DNA from 3 places in the Tenacibaculum sp. TB-53 genome. Region 3 is predicted to be linked to each of the others. Evidence: riboswitches for the same ligand, from Rfam matches in the RefSeq annotation. Region 3 holds a riboswitch; each other region holds the start of a gene.
The links. Region 3 has a riboswitch for cobalamin ahead of AC3VJB_RS08910 (NHL repeat-containing protein). Riboswitches for the same ligand answer to the same signal wherever they lie in the genome.
Positions count from the first base shown of each region.

Region 1: another riboswitch for cobalamin. It lies ahead of AC3VJB_RS04805 (TonB-dependent receptor plug domain-containing protein); the one in region 3 lies ahead of AC3VJB_RS08910 (NHL repeat-containing protein).
Region 2: another riboswitch for cobalamin. It lies ahead of metE (5-methyltetrahydropteroyltriglutamate--homocysteine S-methyltransferase); the one in region 3 lies ahead of AC3VJB_RS08910 (NHL repeat-containing protein).

Region 1 is NZ_CM202790.1:1,052,762-1,058,363, forward strand. Features, by position in the region: gene AC3VJB_RS04795 (thiol-disulfide oxidoreductase DCC family protein) at 1-259, shown strand, start outside; gene AC3VJB_RS04800 (YncE family protein) at 323-1,408, opposite strand; gene AC3VJB_RS04805 (TonB-dependent receptor plug domain-containing protein) at 1,413-3,293, opposite strand; cobalamin riboswitch at 3,325-3,519, opposite strand; gene AC3VJB_RS04810 (ABC transporter substrate-binding protein) at 3,529-4,467, opposite strand; gene AC3VJB_RS04815 (bifunctional adenosylcobinamide kinase/adenosylcobinamide-phosphate guanylyltransferase) at 4,569-5,072, shown strand; gene cobT (nicotinate-nucleotide--dimethylbenzimidazole phosphoribosyltransferase) at 5,076-5,602, shown strand, end outside.
Region 2 is NZ_CM202790.1:2,094,566-2,100,167, forward strand. Features, by position in the region: gene AC3VJB_RS09540 (NAD(P)/FAD-dependent oxidoreductase) at 1-102, shown strand, start outside; gene AC3VJB_RS09545 (DJ-1/PfpI family protein) at 110-865, shown strand; cobalamin riboswitch at 977-1,163, shown strand; gene metE (5-methyltetrahydropteroyltriglutamate--homocysteine S-methyltransferase) at 1,350-3,674, shown strand; gene AC3VJB_RS09555 (acyl-CoA thioesterase) at 3,730-4,155, shown strand; gene AC3VJB_RS09560 (tRNA1(Val) (adenine(37)-N6)-methyltransferase) at 4,195-4,914, opposite strand; gene mnmC2 (tRNA (5-methylaminomethyl-2-thiouridine)(34)-methyltransferase MnmC2) at 5,086-5,602, opposite strand, start outside.
Region 3 is NZ_CM202790.1:1,954,112-1,959,713, forward strand. Features, by position in the region: gene AC3VJB_RS08900 (anthranilate synthase component II) at 1-368, opposite strand, end outside; gene AC3VJB_RS08905 (anthranilate synthase component I family protein) at 452-1,843, opposite strand; gene AC3VJB_RS08910 (NHL repeat-containing protein) at 2,050-3,114, opposite strand; cobalamin riboswitch at 3,210-3,407, opposite strand; gene asnB (asparagine synthase B) at 3,659-5,320, shown strand; gene AC3VJB_RS08920 (DUF3103 family protein) at 5,410-5,602, opposite strand, start outside.

The DNA of each region.
Region 1 (5,602 bases), 900 kb from region 3:
TTTAGGGATAGACACTTCCAAGGTTGATTCTATTATTTTATACGAGCCAAATGTTGCTTATGATATTAAATCTACAGCTGCGTTAAAAATTATGAATGATTTTGGTGGAGTTTGGAAATTAACGCAATTTTTTTTGATATTTCCAGAGAGTTTTAGAAACTTAGTATACGATTACATTGCTAAAAATCGCTATAAATGGTTTGGTAAAAAAGATGCCTGTATGGTTCCTTCTAAAGAAATACAAGAAAAGTTTTTATAAAAAACAAGCTCACCAAATTGGTGAGCTTATGCATAGCAATATTTCCCTTTTCTAGGGGACGACTTAATTAAAATAAATTTTTGAAGCTCCTACTCCTACTTCTGTTGAATATATTTTATTCTTAGTATTAATATCATACACCATTAACTCACTTACTTCTTGAAATTCATATTCAGCAACAAATAATTGATTATCTCTTACATTCATTCCATAAATAACTCCTACATCAATACCTTCTTCAGCTAACTCATTTGCTGTCTCTTTAATACCGTAAACTTTATCTGTATTTCCTTGATAATAATATATTTTGTTATTAGAATATGCTAAATAAGTAGCCCTTTTATTTTCAGGAAAAGCTAATTCTTTGATTATTGTATTATCAGTTGTATTAATAATAGAAATTGAAGAAGGAGTATTTTTAGTAGCTTTATAGTATGGAGCTGGTCCATATTCTAAAGGTTTACCTTCAGACAAAACAATTAAATTACCTGTAGCATCAAAAGCCATATCATCAGGATTATCTTTTACTGTTATTGTTGATACTACATTATTATTATTTAAATCTACTACAGAAACAATGTTGTTTGATGACCAACCTCCTTTATGTGAGATATATAATTTATTACCTTTATTTACAATTTGCTCTACACCATTAGCTAGTGAAATTGTATTCTCTTCAATAGTATTAGTTTCAATATCTATAATAGCTACATAATCATCATTCTCATTTGCACCATCACCCCAGTTTGTAACATATCCTTTTCCATTTACAATAGTCATATATCTTGGATTGTTTAACCCTGTTGTAATTTGTCCCTTCTTTTTAAAAGTATATCTATCTGCAATTACAATCATATTAGCATCATTTAAAATGATATAAGCATCTGTTTCAGAAAAAGCTATTGATTGAATTAATCCTGCTAACAATGCTCCATTTTTACCTGCATAAATAAAATTTTGTGACTCAGATAACTCATTATTCACGTAAGAAATAAATCCATCTTTATTTCCATAAAGTCCTTCTCCACTTACAATAACTCCATTATCGTATTTGTCTCTAATTACTTCAACTATTTTATCTTCACTAGAACAAGAGATAAGTACTATACTTATTAAAAAAAGTTGTAAAAGTAGTTTTGTTATTTTCATTGGTTTAAAATTTATAATTTAAATTGATATTAAAATTTGTTCCTGGCATAGGACGCAAATTTGAGAAATAATACACTTCATTAAATATATTATTAAGCATGAATCCTATCGTTGGAAGTTTTGATTGTTCTCTAGATAACTTAAAGGTTACTCCTAAGTTTTGAACATTTACCGATTTTACAGAATAAGTTTTTGAGTTTGTTGGGTTTGTATATACACTACTTTGATATAAACTTTGTATAAAAATTTTCATCCTTTTATAATCATATCCCACATTAAAATTTAATAAATGCTTTGGTGCAAATGGTAATACTTTTCTTGTTTCTATATTTTCCGCTAACGTAAACGTATAATTGGAAGAGAAGTCAACTATATGTTCTCCTATCTCTTTCTTAAAACTCACATAAGTTTCAATTCCTTTATTAACCACATCACCTACATTTCTTGGTCTCCACAAATTGCTGCCACCTGTTGGTAACCAAAGAATTTTATCATTAATATGGATATAAAATAATGTAGATGTTATATTTATATTTTCATTTTTAAGAGAAGCTCCCAATTCCCCTTGTTTTGAATTTTCTGGTATTAAGTTTAAATTTCCTACTACAGGCCAATACATTTCATTATAAGTAGGTACTCGATAATTTGTTGAAAAATTGGCTAGGATGTTTAATTGATTAGCTAATCTATATTCTCCTCCTACGAATAAAGACAGAGGCACATTAAAATCTGAATTAATTTCTTTTCTAACTTGTAAATTCGTTATTAATTTTTCAGTAGGTTGATATTTAACACTTCCTACAAAAGCAACTGAATTTCTTATTTCAGTACCTATATCAGAACTACTGCCGTTTATATTTTCATAAATAGTTTTGTAATTAAACGACAAAACATTAGATGATCTATAAGTTAAAGAGTGGTTTATAAATACATTTTTTGACTTTCCAAATTCAAAATTTTCAACATCCTTATTCCTATAATAACTATACTTTTGTGTTAGATAGGCTAAGTTTAACTCCTGTTTAAACTGTGACGAAAACGCATACTTCCATTGTAATAAATTTCGTTCATTGAAATCTTCATTTCGTTCGCTACTCGCAGATGGATTTGGGAAACCGTTGGAAAAAAAACGATTTCCATAGTAAGCGGTCGAATAAAACGATAAAGTATTTGTAGGAGTAAACTTATAACCTATGACAAAATTAATTCCGTAGTTTTTGTAATTACCATTTTCATTAGTTAGTAGGTTTCCATAATCATCTTTATACCGCTCATCAATATATGTGTAATCATTATCGGAATAATTAAACGTAGAAGCTAATTTTATACTCCACTTATCTGTTCCTACTGAGCTTTTAAAAAAATTAGACGTTGTATTGTAACTTCCGTAAGAAGTAAATAATTGAAATTTTTGATGCTCTTTAAACAACAATTCATCTTTCAAGTGTACCGTACCACCAATGGCACCAGAACCATATTCAGCACTATTTCCTCCACTTTGAACAATGATATTATCATTCAAGCTTGCAGATAATGAATTAAAATCTGTTTGTCCGCTTCCTACAGCATTAATGGGAATACCATTCCATAAAACCAACGTATTTGAAGCCGATGTTCCTCTAAAACGAGCGGTACTCACACCTCCATTTCCATAATCTCTAAAAGCTATTGGACTATTATATCGTAGAAGGTTTGTTAAGTTGATAGGGTTTTTTGTTTGTTCTTTAACTCCAATCTTTAATTCTTTTGTAGCAATGCGTTTTTTTTCTACATTTCTCTTCCCGTTAACTATTACCTCTTTTAATTTATTAACAGTTATAGTATCTTTTTGGGAAAAAAGATTAGTTGTAAAAAACAGTATAAATATTATTGTTATTTTCTTCATTATACATTAAACTTTTATCCCGAAAGTTTTAATTAAATTATAATAATTGGCAGGTCTCCTGGCTTGCGTCTTGTAACATACCTTCCCATTAAAAAAACAGTGGTTTGAGTATTTGTTACAAGCTTAATAGCTTACAGTTGCGGGAACAGCTTCGGTTTTGCACCGAATTCCCTTTTAATTCTCTTTAATAGATGATTAAAGAAAAACCAAAAATCACGGCAAATGTATAGTATTCTTATAAATTAGCAACCATCAAGTCATGATAATTTGCGAATTTTGTTTGTAAGTTTTCTGAAATCGTATAATAATCTGGATGAATCATTTTTGCTAAGCATTCAATTCCTTCCACCAAAGTACCAGCAGAAGATTGTGTAAACATGGCAAAGTCGGCAATGTACACTTGTTTATTTTTTACTGCTCTTAAAGACGTCCATTCTTCCCTTTCTTCTAAAAATTTCATATCCTCTAGAGTTCTATCAATTCCGTATCCGCAAGGAGCGATAATCAATACCTCTGGATTGTATTTTACAATTTTATCCCAAGAAATTACAATACTATCTCCTGATGGATGCGATAACAAATCAATTCCTCCAGCATAGCCTATTTGATGAGGAATCCAGTGCCCGCAGTTAAACAACGGGGCTATCCACTCTAATAACATCACACTTTTCGATTGGATTCTATGTTCACGTTGTACATCCACAATATCATAAATACGCTTTTTCAATCCACTCACATATGCCTCTCCTACCGCTTCCTGCTTCATAGCTTTTGCAATGGTCAATGCATTCTCAAAAACATCTTCTAAAGAATTTGGAGTAATTGATATTAATTCTGGAACTTTAGGTAATTTATAAGCTGATTTTGCCACAGATTCTGTATCTATCTGGCAAACATCACATACATCTTGTGTAAAAACAATGTCGGGTGCGATACGTTCTAAAACAGGTTCATCCACATAATACAACGTCTTTCCTTCTGCCTTGGTTTTAGAGAAAATAGCTGTTATCTCTTTACTCGTTAACACTTTTCCTTCCAACTTATATCGAACAGCTACTTCTTTTTCTTTTAGAGCTACTTCTGGGCACTCAAAAGTTATTCCGTTTAAATAATCTTGTAACCCCATGTCATAAATCATTTGGGTTACTGCTGGCATAAAAGAAGATACTGTCATAATTCGTGGTTTTAGTTCAGCAAAAATAAACAGTTCTCTATTTTAATTTGTTTTTTATTAAAAATCTTTCCAATCTTTGTGTCAACATAAAATGCGATTTCATGATATATTATATCTCAGGAGGTGAACGCTCAGGCAAAAGTAGCTATGCTCAAAAGCTAGCCGAATCTTTATCTGACACCCCTATTTACCTAGCCACCTCTCGTATTTGGGATGAAGGTTTCAAGCAACGAGTTGACAGACATATTTCTGATAGAGATGAACGCTGGACCACTGTTGAAGAAGAAAAATGGTTAAGTAAGGTGATCTCTGAAAAACAAACGGTGGTTGTTGATTGTGTTACATTATGGCTAACAAACTTCTTTGTAGATACAAAATATGATATTGAAAAAGCGCTAGAAATTGCTAAAGAAGAAATTAACAAGTTGGTTGAAATTGACGCCAATATTATCATCATTTCTAATGAAATTGGTATGGGATTACATGCCAATTCTGAATCTGGAAGAAAATTCACACAACTACAAGGCTGGACGAACCAATACATAGCAAAATTGGCTGATAAAGCAACTTTTATGGTATCTGGACTTCCTTTAACTTTAAAATAACACATGACAACAACAATAACTCCTATATCAAAAGATTTACAGAACGAACTTCAAGAAGAAATCAACTTCAAAACCAAACCAATTGGTGCTTTAGGTACTTTAGAAAGTATTGCCATGCAAATTGGTTTAATTCAAAATACCACTACACCTGTACTCTCAAAACCTACAATTATGGTTTTTGCAGGAGATCATGGAATTGCTACTACGGGAAAAGTGAGTCCGTACCCACAAGAAGTTACGCAACAAATGGTGTTTAACTTTTTGCAAGGAGGTGCTGCTATTAATGTGTTTTGTAAACAGAATAACATTCATTTAAATATTATAGATGCTGGTGTAAATGCTGATTTTGAAGAGCATCCACAACTTACCAATGCTAAAATAGCGAAAGGAACTCAAGATTATAGCACTACCAAAGCTATGACCTCAAAACAATGCCAAGAAGCTTTAGAAAAAGGAAGACAATTGGTAAGAAAGGTGTATAGTGAAGGTTGTAATGTTATTGGTTTTGGTGAAATGGGTATTAGCAATAC
Region 2 (5,602 bases), 140 kb from region 3:
AAAAACAAAGTAAGAACTCTATACAACTGGTTAGGCTATTACATATACAAAGACCAATATTTTAGAATGATTATTAAACCTACTCAAAGAGATACTAAATAAAATACGCATGAAAAATTTAAGCATTGTAGTAATACTACTTTTTACAATTATTACTGTTGGTTGTAATTCAGAAAAATCGAAAACCAATAAAAAAACAGAAGAAGTTGAACAAGTTGTATCTCCATCTGACACACTAACTAAACACCTAAAACCATTTAATCCTAATTTACCAACTATTGGACTTTTAATGTTTAATGGGGTTTTACAAGGAGAAGTTATAGCAACGTCAGATGTATTTGGAAAAGCAGATAAAGATGGCAAACAACTTTTTAATGTAGTAGCTATTGCTGAAACAGCTAAACCCATTACTACTGAAGAAGGAATGCATTTTGTTCCCGACTATACTTTTGAAAACTGCCCTAAACTAACAGCCTTGTTTGTACCAAGCGCTTACGACATGTACGCACAAGTACATAATAATAAAGTTGTAGATTTTATAAAGACAAAAAATCAAGAAACCCAATACACTGTTAGTAATTGTGCTGGAGCTAATTTAATTGGTAAATCTGGTATAGCAGATGGTCATAAAATTGTAACATGGATTGGTGGTGGTGAACAACTACAAAAAGACTATCCAAATTTAAAAGTGCAAAACGACAGCTTAGTGACTTTTGTTAAGGATGGTAAGTTTTTATCTTCAAACGGAAATTTAGCAAGCTATATTTCAGCATTAGAACTTCTCGAAATTATGACAAATACTGAACATAGAAAATTTGTTGAAAGCTATCTATACTTGGACCAACTTAAAAACTGGAAAAAATAAACATTAGTTATAAATTTTCTTTTTCAAACATAAGCATCAATTTATTGGTGCTTTTTTTATTACCAGTTCTAAAAAAATAATACATACATTTACCCCGATAAGTTCTTTACATACTTCATCAACCGAAAAGGTTTTACTTAACTGTAGATTAATAGGGAATCGTGTGCAAATCACGAACTGTCGCGCAACTGTAAGTAACACACCAAAAGTTTTTATCCTAGTATATCCACTGCCAAAAGCGGGAAGGATGATAAAAGCTGTTATAAGTCAGGAGACCTGCCTATTCGGATATTGACAATGCTTTCGCGATTTGAAGCTTTTGGGTCATACCGATGATATATTTTTAACGCACACTTTCTTTATGAAATGCTGTGCTTTTTTGGTATGTCATTATTTTTCCTCAAACATCTTATCGTTTTTAGCATTTCGAAGCATCTAAAAGAGCTTTTAAAATTAATGTTTAATTATAAAAGTTTAAAAGAAAATGCAAACGCACATTCTTGGCTATCCGCGTATTGGTAGCAACAGAGAACTCAAAAAAGCCTGCGAGCAATATTGGTCAGGCAAAACTAGTTTACAGGAACTTCTTGAAACAGGAAGAAATATCTGTCAACAAAATTGGAAAACACAACAAGAAGCAGGCATAGACCTTATTCCTTGTAATGATTTTTCTTATTATGATCAGGTGTTAGACATGACGCTTACTGTTGGAGCTATTCCTAAACGTTACAATGAAGTAATGTTAAAAACTTCAAATTCTGAACTTGACCTTTACTTTGCTATGGCAAGAGGATATCAAAAAGATGATCTTGATATCACTGCTATGGAAATGACTAAATGGTTTGACACCAATTACCATTATATCGTTCCTGAATTTTATAAAAATCAGGAATTCAAACTATTTTCTAACAAAATTGTTAATGAGTTTGTCGGAGCTAAACAAGCAGGGATTAATGCTAAGCCTGTAATTATTGGTTTGGTTAGCTACCTTCTTTTAGGTAAAGAAAAAGAAGAAGGTTTTGATAAATTAGATTTAGCCCCAAAACTACTCCCTGTATATATTGAAATTCTACAAGAACTTCAAACACAAGGTGCTGAATGGATTCAGTTTGACGAACCTTTTTTAGCATTAGATTTGAGTGAAAAAGCCAAAGAAACCTATCAATTTATCTATAATGAGATTAGAAAAAAGTTTCCTAAACTAAAGTTTATAGTTACTACTTATTTTGAAGGTTTAAAAGACAATCTTTCATTAGCTAACATACTTCCTTTAGACGCATTGCATATCGACTTAGTTCGCTGCGAAGAACAGCTAGATGATGTATTGAATACTCTTCCTAAAAATAGAATCTTATCGTTAGGTGTTGTAGATGGAAGAAACATTTGGAAAAATGACTTTAAAAAGTCATTACAGCTAATAAAAAAAGTCACTGATAAGTTAGGTTCTGAAAAAACCTTTATTGCTTCTTCTTGTTCTTTGTTGCATTCTCCTTGTGATTTAGATTTAGAGATCTCTCTTGACACTGACATTAAACAATGGCTTTCTTTTGCTAAACAAAAACTTACCGAAGTAAGCTTATTAAAAGAGTTATCTGAAAACACTAGTGATGAAAATATTTTAAATGCTTTTGAAGAAAATAAAAAAGCTATTGCCAATAGAAAATCTTCAGCATTAATCCATCATAACGATGTAAAACTACGTGTTGATTCCATTAACGAAACAGATTCTAGAAGAAAAAATAGTTTTTTAATTCGTAAAGAAGCACAAGAAAAAGTATTGAATTTACCGCTATTCCCTACTACAACCATTGGTTCCTTCCCTCAAACTAAAGAAGTAAGAAGCTGGAGAGCTCAATTTAAAAAAGGTATCTTAAGTAGTGAGGAGTACAAATTCCTACTAAAAAAAGAAACCCAAAAAACCATTCAATGGCAAGAAAAAATAGGGTTAGATGTATTAGTTCATGGTGAGTATGAGCGAAACGATATGGTAGAGTATTTTGGTGAACAACTTGCTGGAGTTACATTTACTAAAAAAGGTTGGGTTCAAAGTTATGGTAGTCGTTGTGTAAAACCTCCTATTATTTATGGGGATGTATACAGACCACACCCAATGACTGTTTATTGGTCACAATACGCACAATCTTTAACTGACAAATGGGTTAAAGGAATGCTTACAGGCCCTGTTACTATTTTACAATGGTCATTTGTTCGTGACGATCAACCTCGTAGCATTACTTGCCAACAAATTGCACTGGCTATACGTGATGAAGTTAGAGACCTAGAAAATGCTGGTATTAGAATTATTCAAATTGATGAGCCTGCTATAAGAGAAGGTTTACCGTTACGAAAATCAGGGTGGAATGATTATCTAAAGTGGGCTGTTGAAGCTTTTAAAATTTCATCTTGTGGTGTAAATGACGCTACACAAATACATACACATATGTGCTATTCTGAATTTAATGACATTATTCAAAGCATTGCTGATATGGATGCCGATGTAATTACTATTGAATGTTCTCGCTCTCAAATGGAGTTGTTAAACGCTTTTGCAGATTTCAAATATCCGAATGAAATTGGGCCTGGGGTTTATGACATCCACTCACCAAGAGTTCCTTCAAAAGAAGAAATGGTTGAATTACTACAAAAAGCACAAAAAGTTATTCCAGCTTCTCGTCTTTGGGTAAATCCTGATTGTGGTCTTAAAACTAGACATTGGGATGAAACTGAAAAAGCTTTAATAGCTATGGTTTCAGCTGCAAAAGAAGCCTATTTAAGCTATAATGCTAACACCTTAGAAACTGTAAATTAATAATAAAGTGCCTGAAATATTCTTTTCAGGCACTGATTATACTAACATATATAAAATGACCACAGAAGAAAAAATAGCAAAGTCGGAAACACGTATTTTCAAAGCCGTATTTCCAAATACAACCAATCATTATGACACCCTTTTTGGAGGAACCGCTATGCAACTAATGGATGAAGTTGCTTTTATTACAGCAACACGATTCTGCAGGCAAAAAGTTGTAACCGTAAGTAGTGATAAAATTGATTTTAAAAAGCCTATCCCTGCTGGAACTATTATTGAATTAGTAGGAAAAGTAAGTTATATAGGTAACAAAAGTTTAAAAGTTACTGTTAAAATTTTTACTGAACAGATGTACTCTCAACATAGAGAAAAAGCCATTGAAGGTGAATTCACCTTTGTTGCTATTGATGAAAATAAAACCCCTATTGCTGTCATAAAAACTGGCACTGAAGAACTACATTACTCACAAGAACATAACTAAAACTAAACAGAAATTTTGAAAATACAACCTCATAAAAGATTACATCTTCAAATAAAAATCTTTCGTAAGGTTAATATAGGCATCAGTGTACTGGTGCCTTTTTGTTTCTATTATCAACTCTTCTTCTTGGATTGTAGTCTCTACAAAGGACATTTCTAATAAACTACGTTTGATTTCAGTAGTAGGAGCTCCTTTTACTCGACAAACTCTGTGTAGGTATAAATTATGATTTTTAGCTAGTTCTATAAAGTTTTCTTCTTCTTTAAACGGTATAATAGTTGAAAACTTTCCATACTCCGACAATATTTCACTCACTCCTTTCAATAACTCTTCAAAAGATAATGAACTCGTAAAGCGCGCTTTGTTTCGCGATACATCTTCTGTTTCGTAGTTATCAGTATAAAATGGTGGATTGGATACAATTATATCATACTCTTCTTCATCTTCAGACATTTCTTCTGCAAATTCCACAAAAGAAGCATTGTAACAAAAGAGTCTATCTCCCCAATCAGACTGCTCAAAATTCTCAACCGTTTGCTCATAAGCGTTTGTATCAATCTCAACTGCATCAATAGTCATCGCATCACTTCGTTGTGCTAACATTAACGAAATGATTCCTGTACCAGAGCCAACATCTAATATTGTGTCTGGAAACTCTCCTAAATTACACCATGTTCCTAATAATACAGCATCAGTACCTATTTTCATCGCTGTTTTATCTTGATGCACTGTAAATTCTTTAAACTGAAATGGTTTCATTTATAAAAATTTTCCAAGAATTTTTTCTGCGTTGAAAAATAAGTACAACACAACAATTAATAAAACTACTAAAAACAACCCTCTTTTAGGATTCCCTCTTTTTCGATTACCGAAACGTCTTTTAAACTCCATTTCTTTATTTTCTAATTTCTACATTAATCACGTAAAATATCACGTTATAATTTTTGTTCCTCGTAACATTTCTCTTTTACCTGGAGGCCCGGGTAAACGCTCAACATCAAAACCTACTGCTTGCATTGCTCGTCGTACACTTCCCTTTGCTGAATAAGTTACTAAAACACCCTCTGGTTTTAACGCAGCAAACATAATTCTAAAAATATCCTCAGTCCACAAATCGGGTTGTACTCTTGCTCCAAAAGCATCAAAATAAATCAAATCAAAACTATTCTCATCGGTAATTTCAGCAAAAAATTGTTTGCGTTTAGTTAATGAAAAATTGGGAGTAATGTTGTGTTTTTCTTCCCAAGAAACTTCGTGAATTTTTTCAAAAAATTCTCTTTTATCATCGGCGTCCAACTCCGCAACATAATTTAATTTTGCTACTTCTTCTTTAGCTACAGGATATGCCTCTACTCCAACATAATCAATCTCCTTTTTAGCTTCCAATAACGTGATAAAAGAATTAAGTCCTGTACCAAAGCCTATTTCTAGAATAGAAACACTTTTA
Region 3 (5,602 bases):
GTTTCTGAAATATCTTTAAAGGTAATTGCATTATTTTTAGTCACTTTCATTTCAGTAGCTACTCCATGAAATACATCGTTCAAGTTTTCTAACTTACCTCCAAAAACTTCCGTTATTGCTTGCAAACCCAAACACACTCCAAAAATTGGAATTTTACCTGCATAGGTTTTTATAGTTTCCTTTAAAATACCTGCTTCATCAGGAATACCTGGTCCTGGTGACAGAATAATAGCATCGTATTTTTTAATTTCATCTACTGAAATTTCATCGTTACGATACACATCTGGCAACTTTCCTGTTATATCCTCCACATAATGTACCAAATTATAGGTAAATGAGTCGTAATTATCTAATATTAATATCTTCATATTTATAGTATTGAGTATTGAGGTTTGAGTAATAATAAAACATGTATATCCTACATGTAAATACAAACATCTCAATTCTAATTTTATATTTCTTCTGCTAACACCAATGCTTTTTTAAGTGCTGCTAACTTATTATTTACTTCTTGTAGTTCGTTTTCTTCTTTAGAATTAATTACAATTCCTGCACCTGCTTGGTAAAACAAAGTATTATTTTTACTTACAAAAGAACGAATTGCTATGGCTTGATTTACATTTCCGTTCAGTCCAATAAAACCAACACATCCTCCATAAAATCCACGAGTTTGATTTTCGTATGTATCTATCAATTCCATGGCTTTGTATTTTGGTGCTCCACTTAATGTTCCTGCTGGAAATGTATCTCCAACAATTTCTATTGGGTTTCCTGTAATTTTACCTGTTACTGTTGATACCAAGTGAATTACATGACTAAAATATTGAACCTCTTTGTAGGTTTCAACTGTTACATTGGTTGCATGTTTACTTAAATCATTTCTCGCTAAATCAACCAACATTACATGTTCTGCATTTTCTTTCGGGTCATTTGCTAACTCTTTCGCCAACTCCCTATCTTTTTCATCATCACCTGTTCTTCTAAAGGTTCCTGCAATTGGATTAATAATAGCCTGACCTTCATTTATCTTAATTTGTGCTTCTGGCGAAGACCCCATCAATTTAAAGCTTCCGTAGTCAAAATAAAATAAATATGGAGAAGGGTTTATAGAGCGTAATGCTCTGTACACATTAAATTCATCTCCTTTAAATTTTTGTTGAAATTGACGTGATAAAACCAACTGAAAAACATCTCCTCTTTTACAGTGTTCCTTTGCTTTTGTTACACTTTGCTTAAATTCCTCATCCGTGATATTCGAAGTTTCTTCTCCTTCAAAAACGAAGTCATATTTAGCAAAAGATTGAGAGTTTACTAAGTTTTCTATTTCTGATAATCGAGATTCTTCTCCTTCTGGTATATTTTCTATCAAAATCATTTCATTTTTAAAATGATTGATTGCTACAATAAATCGGAAAAAGCTATACTGTAATACTGGAATTTCAGAAGGTGCTTTATCTGATTTTAACTGAATTGTTTCAAAGTATTGAACCGCATCAAAAGTTGTATAACCATACAATCCATTAAATGATTTTATTTCCTCTGAACAATTTATCGAAATAACATTGCTATACGCATCAAACTTCTTATAAAAATTTCTTTGAATAGGCTCTCTTTCTAATTCTTCTTTTCGATACGACAATAACAATTCATCATTTTCTGCCTTGATGGTTATCAAAGGTTCTATACACAAAAACGAATAACTATTTTCTTTACTATGATAATCTGAACTTTCTAACAGCAAACTATTCGCATACTTGTCTCTTGTTCTTAAATACAAGCTAACTGGCGTTATCATATCTGCCAATTGTTTTTTTGCTATTGTTTTAAAGGTAATTTTTTTCATTTTATTTAATATGTAAAAAACAAAAAAGGCTTATCATGAGATAAGCCTTTTCGTTGTATTATAGATATAACAAGATGGTCTCACTAACGTAAGTTATGAGTTTTCCACCACCAGTTATTTAATTGTTGTTTTATCATTATGCTACAAATGTATAAAGTGATTTTGATTTTACAAACTTTTTTGTATTAAAAATAAATAAACAATACTTAATTTACAGAAAAATCTTCTTTAGAGAAGAAAATATCTATTGGCGAGTTACCTATTCCTTTTACAGTTTTAAAAACAGATTTATCTTCATTATATATAGTAAGTATACTTTTTTCCGTATCAAAAAAATCTTCTGCGCCTAAAACATATACTTTTTCTGTAATAGGATGCTCTCTTATAACAGTTGTAAGCATTATTCCTTCTGTAGTTGGATTAATAAATTCTTCTGCTTTTTTTGTTTCTGTGTTAAAACGGTGAATCACTCCTGTTGACACTTCTGACCAATAAACATTACTACCTGACTCACTTACAGAAAGCATACTATTCTTATATAAATTCACTCCTGTTAATGTAACCATTTCATCAATACCATAATCAGTTGTCAAACTTACAAACTTAGCATCTCCAATTCTTTTCTCAGTTCCTATCCAAATTTTATTGTTTTTATCTTTTAAGATTCCTGAAATTACATCATCAAATATTACTGTGGTTTTTATTGACTTATCTTTGATATTTAATACTTTCAACTCTTTATCGTCAGCAATCAATATGTTTTCTCCATCTACCAATACTCCTGATTTTGAAAACAATACTTTTGAAGAAACTCCATCAATTTTATCTTTAACTCCTTCACTTACATTAAAAAACGATAAATCATATGTTCTTCGTCTTCCTCTTCCACCAGTAGAAATGATTACTCCATCAGTTTCTGAGTACATGGCCAAGTACGAAGGGCTACTTACCTTAGATGTAGTCACTGTTACTTCTTCTGCAAGATCTTTTAAGTTTAATTTTGTAACAAAATTAGGTCCGTCTTGAGACACTATGAATAAACTATTTTCAAAGTTTGTAAAAGATATTGAATTTTTATTTAGAGACTCATATACATTTAGGGTAAAAACTTGACTTTCATCTAAATGCCCTACCACTGTTTTGTCCCCCTCATAACTTAGTATAAAAGAATTATCATAAATTGGAGTTGGTTCTTGTTTCGTTGAATCACTTGAACATGAAAAAAAAACTGATATTAAACATACCAATACAATACTATAATTACGTATCATTATTATAATTAAATTTAAAGTTTCTGAAAACAAAAAAATACAAACATTATATTTCAAATGTTCTTTACTGCTTCTTCTTTTAACCCGAAAGAAAAGCAATGAATTAAATTTTGGCAGGTCTCCTGACTAACATCTTGCTACTACCTTCCCGTAAAAACAGTGGCGTAAGAAATAACAAGTATCTATAATTTTAATAGACTAAGTTTACAGTTGCGGGTACAGTTTAGGATTCTCACCTAATTCCCTTTTAATTTTCTTTACAATAAAGAAAAACCGCGGCAAATATATTTTAGTCGTAGGAAAGAAACACTAATTTTACTGTTAAAATTATACTTCCTTCTTTTTCGATAAAAGTAAACTCTCATAATTGTTATAAGAATAATTAAAAAGTAGAATAATAATAGCTTAAAACGCAAATTAAAGTTAATTAAAATATGTTTTTCAACTTTTAAAGTTACAATATATAACCAAAAAAAGCATAATTGTTTAAAAACAAAAACATCATTCAGTTATTTGCATTATAATAAACAATAAAATTAAAATTATGTGTGGAATTGTATGTGCGTTTGATTTAAAACAATCTTCAGATAAATTAAGACCTCAATTATTAGAAATGGCTAAGAAAGTTCGCCATAGAGGTCCAGACTGGAGTGGAATTTATAGCGATGAAAAAACAATTATGGCACATGAGCGACTAGCAATTGTTGATCCTGCCTCTGGACAACAACCTCTATTTAGCCATGACCGTAGATTTGTCTTAGCTGCTAATGGAGAAATATATAATCATAAAGAAATAAGAAAACAACTTAAGGAAAAACATGAGTTTTTAACTAAATCTGATTGTGAGGTTATCTTAGCTTTATACAAAGAAAAGGGAGTTGAGTTTTTAGATGATTTAAACGGGATTTTTGGTTTTGCTGTGTACGATTCAATTACAGATGAATATTTAGTAGCTCGTGACCATATGGGAATTATTCCTTTATACATGGGATGGGATAAACACGGAACTTTTTATGTGGCCTCTGAGTTAAAAGCGCTAGAAGGAGTTTGTAACAAAATCGAAATTTTTCCTCCAGGACACTATTATACGCGTGAAGACGGATTACAAAAATGGTATTCTCGTGATTGGATGGAATACGAAGCTGTGAAAGACAATAAGACCTCCATAGATGAAGTTCGCGATGCTTTAGAAGCCGCTGTTCATAGGCAACTAATGAGTGATGTACCTTATGGAGTATTACTTTCAGGTGGATTGGATTCTTCCATCACCTCTGCTATTGCAAAAAAATATGCTGCTAAACGCGTAGAATCTGGTGATAAAGATGCTGCTTGGTATCCGCAATTACATTCATTTTCTATTGGTTTAGAAGGTTCACCTGATTTAGCTGCAGCTAAAAAAGTATCGGAATATATTGATACTATTCATCATGAAATAACCTTTACTATTCAAGAAGGCTTAGACGCAATAAAAGATGTTATTTACAACCTGGAAACTTACGATATTACAACAGTTCGTGCCTCTACTCCAATGTATTTAATGGCACGTGTTATTAAATCTATGGGAATAAAAATGGTCTTATCTGGCGAAGGTGCTGATGAACTTTTTGGAGGATATTTATACTTCCATAAAGCCCCTAATGCAGAAGAATTCCATAAAGAAACTGTACGAAAATTAGATAAATTGTATCAATACGATTGTTTACGCGCCAATAAAAGCTTAATGGCTTGGGGAATTGAAGGTCGTGTACCATTTTTAGATAAAGAATTTATGGATGTAGCAATGCGTATTAACCCAGAAGACAAAATGATTAATGGTGAACGTATGGAAAAATGGGTGTTACGTAAAGCTTTTGAGAGCTATTTACCAAAAGAAGTAGCTTGGAGACAAAAAGAACAATTTTCTGACGGAGTTGGCTACAACTGGATTGACACCTTAAAGGAAGTTGTAGAAGCTGCTATTACTGACGAAATGATGGCAAATGCTCCACATCGCTTTCCTACACAAACACCAAGAGCTAAAGAAGAATACTATTATCGTTCAATATTTGAAGAGCATTTTCCAAGTGAAACTGCTGCTTTAACAGTTCCGTCTGTGCCTTCAATTGCTTGTAGCACCCCTACCGCACTGGCTTGGGATAAAAGTTTTCAAAACCAAAACGAACCTTCTGGTAGAGCTATCAAAGCTGTACATGAAGACGCTTACTAAGAAAAATTCTTAGTTTTTTTTTCAAATTTTAGTTGTAAAGAAAACCTCGCTTATTGGCGAGGTTTTTGTTATTCCTTTAAATTTATTTTTTAATTTGGAGCTACATAAAAAGGAGATAAGTTCACCTTTGCATTTCTTCTAGCTCCATAATAATTATAGTAACTCTTATTTTTTTCAATTGTATAAAACGAATCTACATAATCATCATTATTGGCATACCAGCTATCAGGCATCGCTTGAATTATTGCTCCAGCAACCTGACCCAAAACATTAACCCAAGGT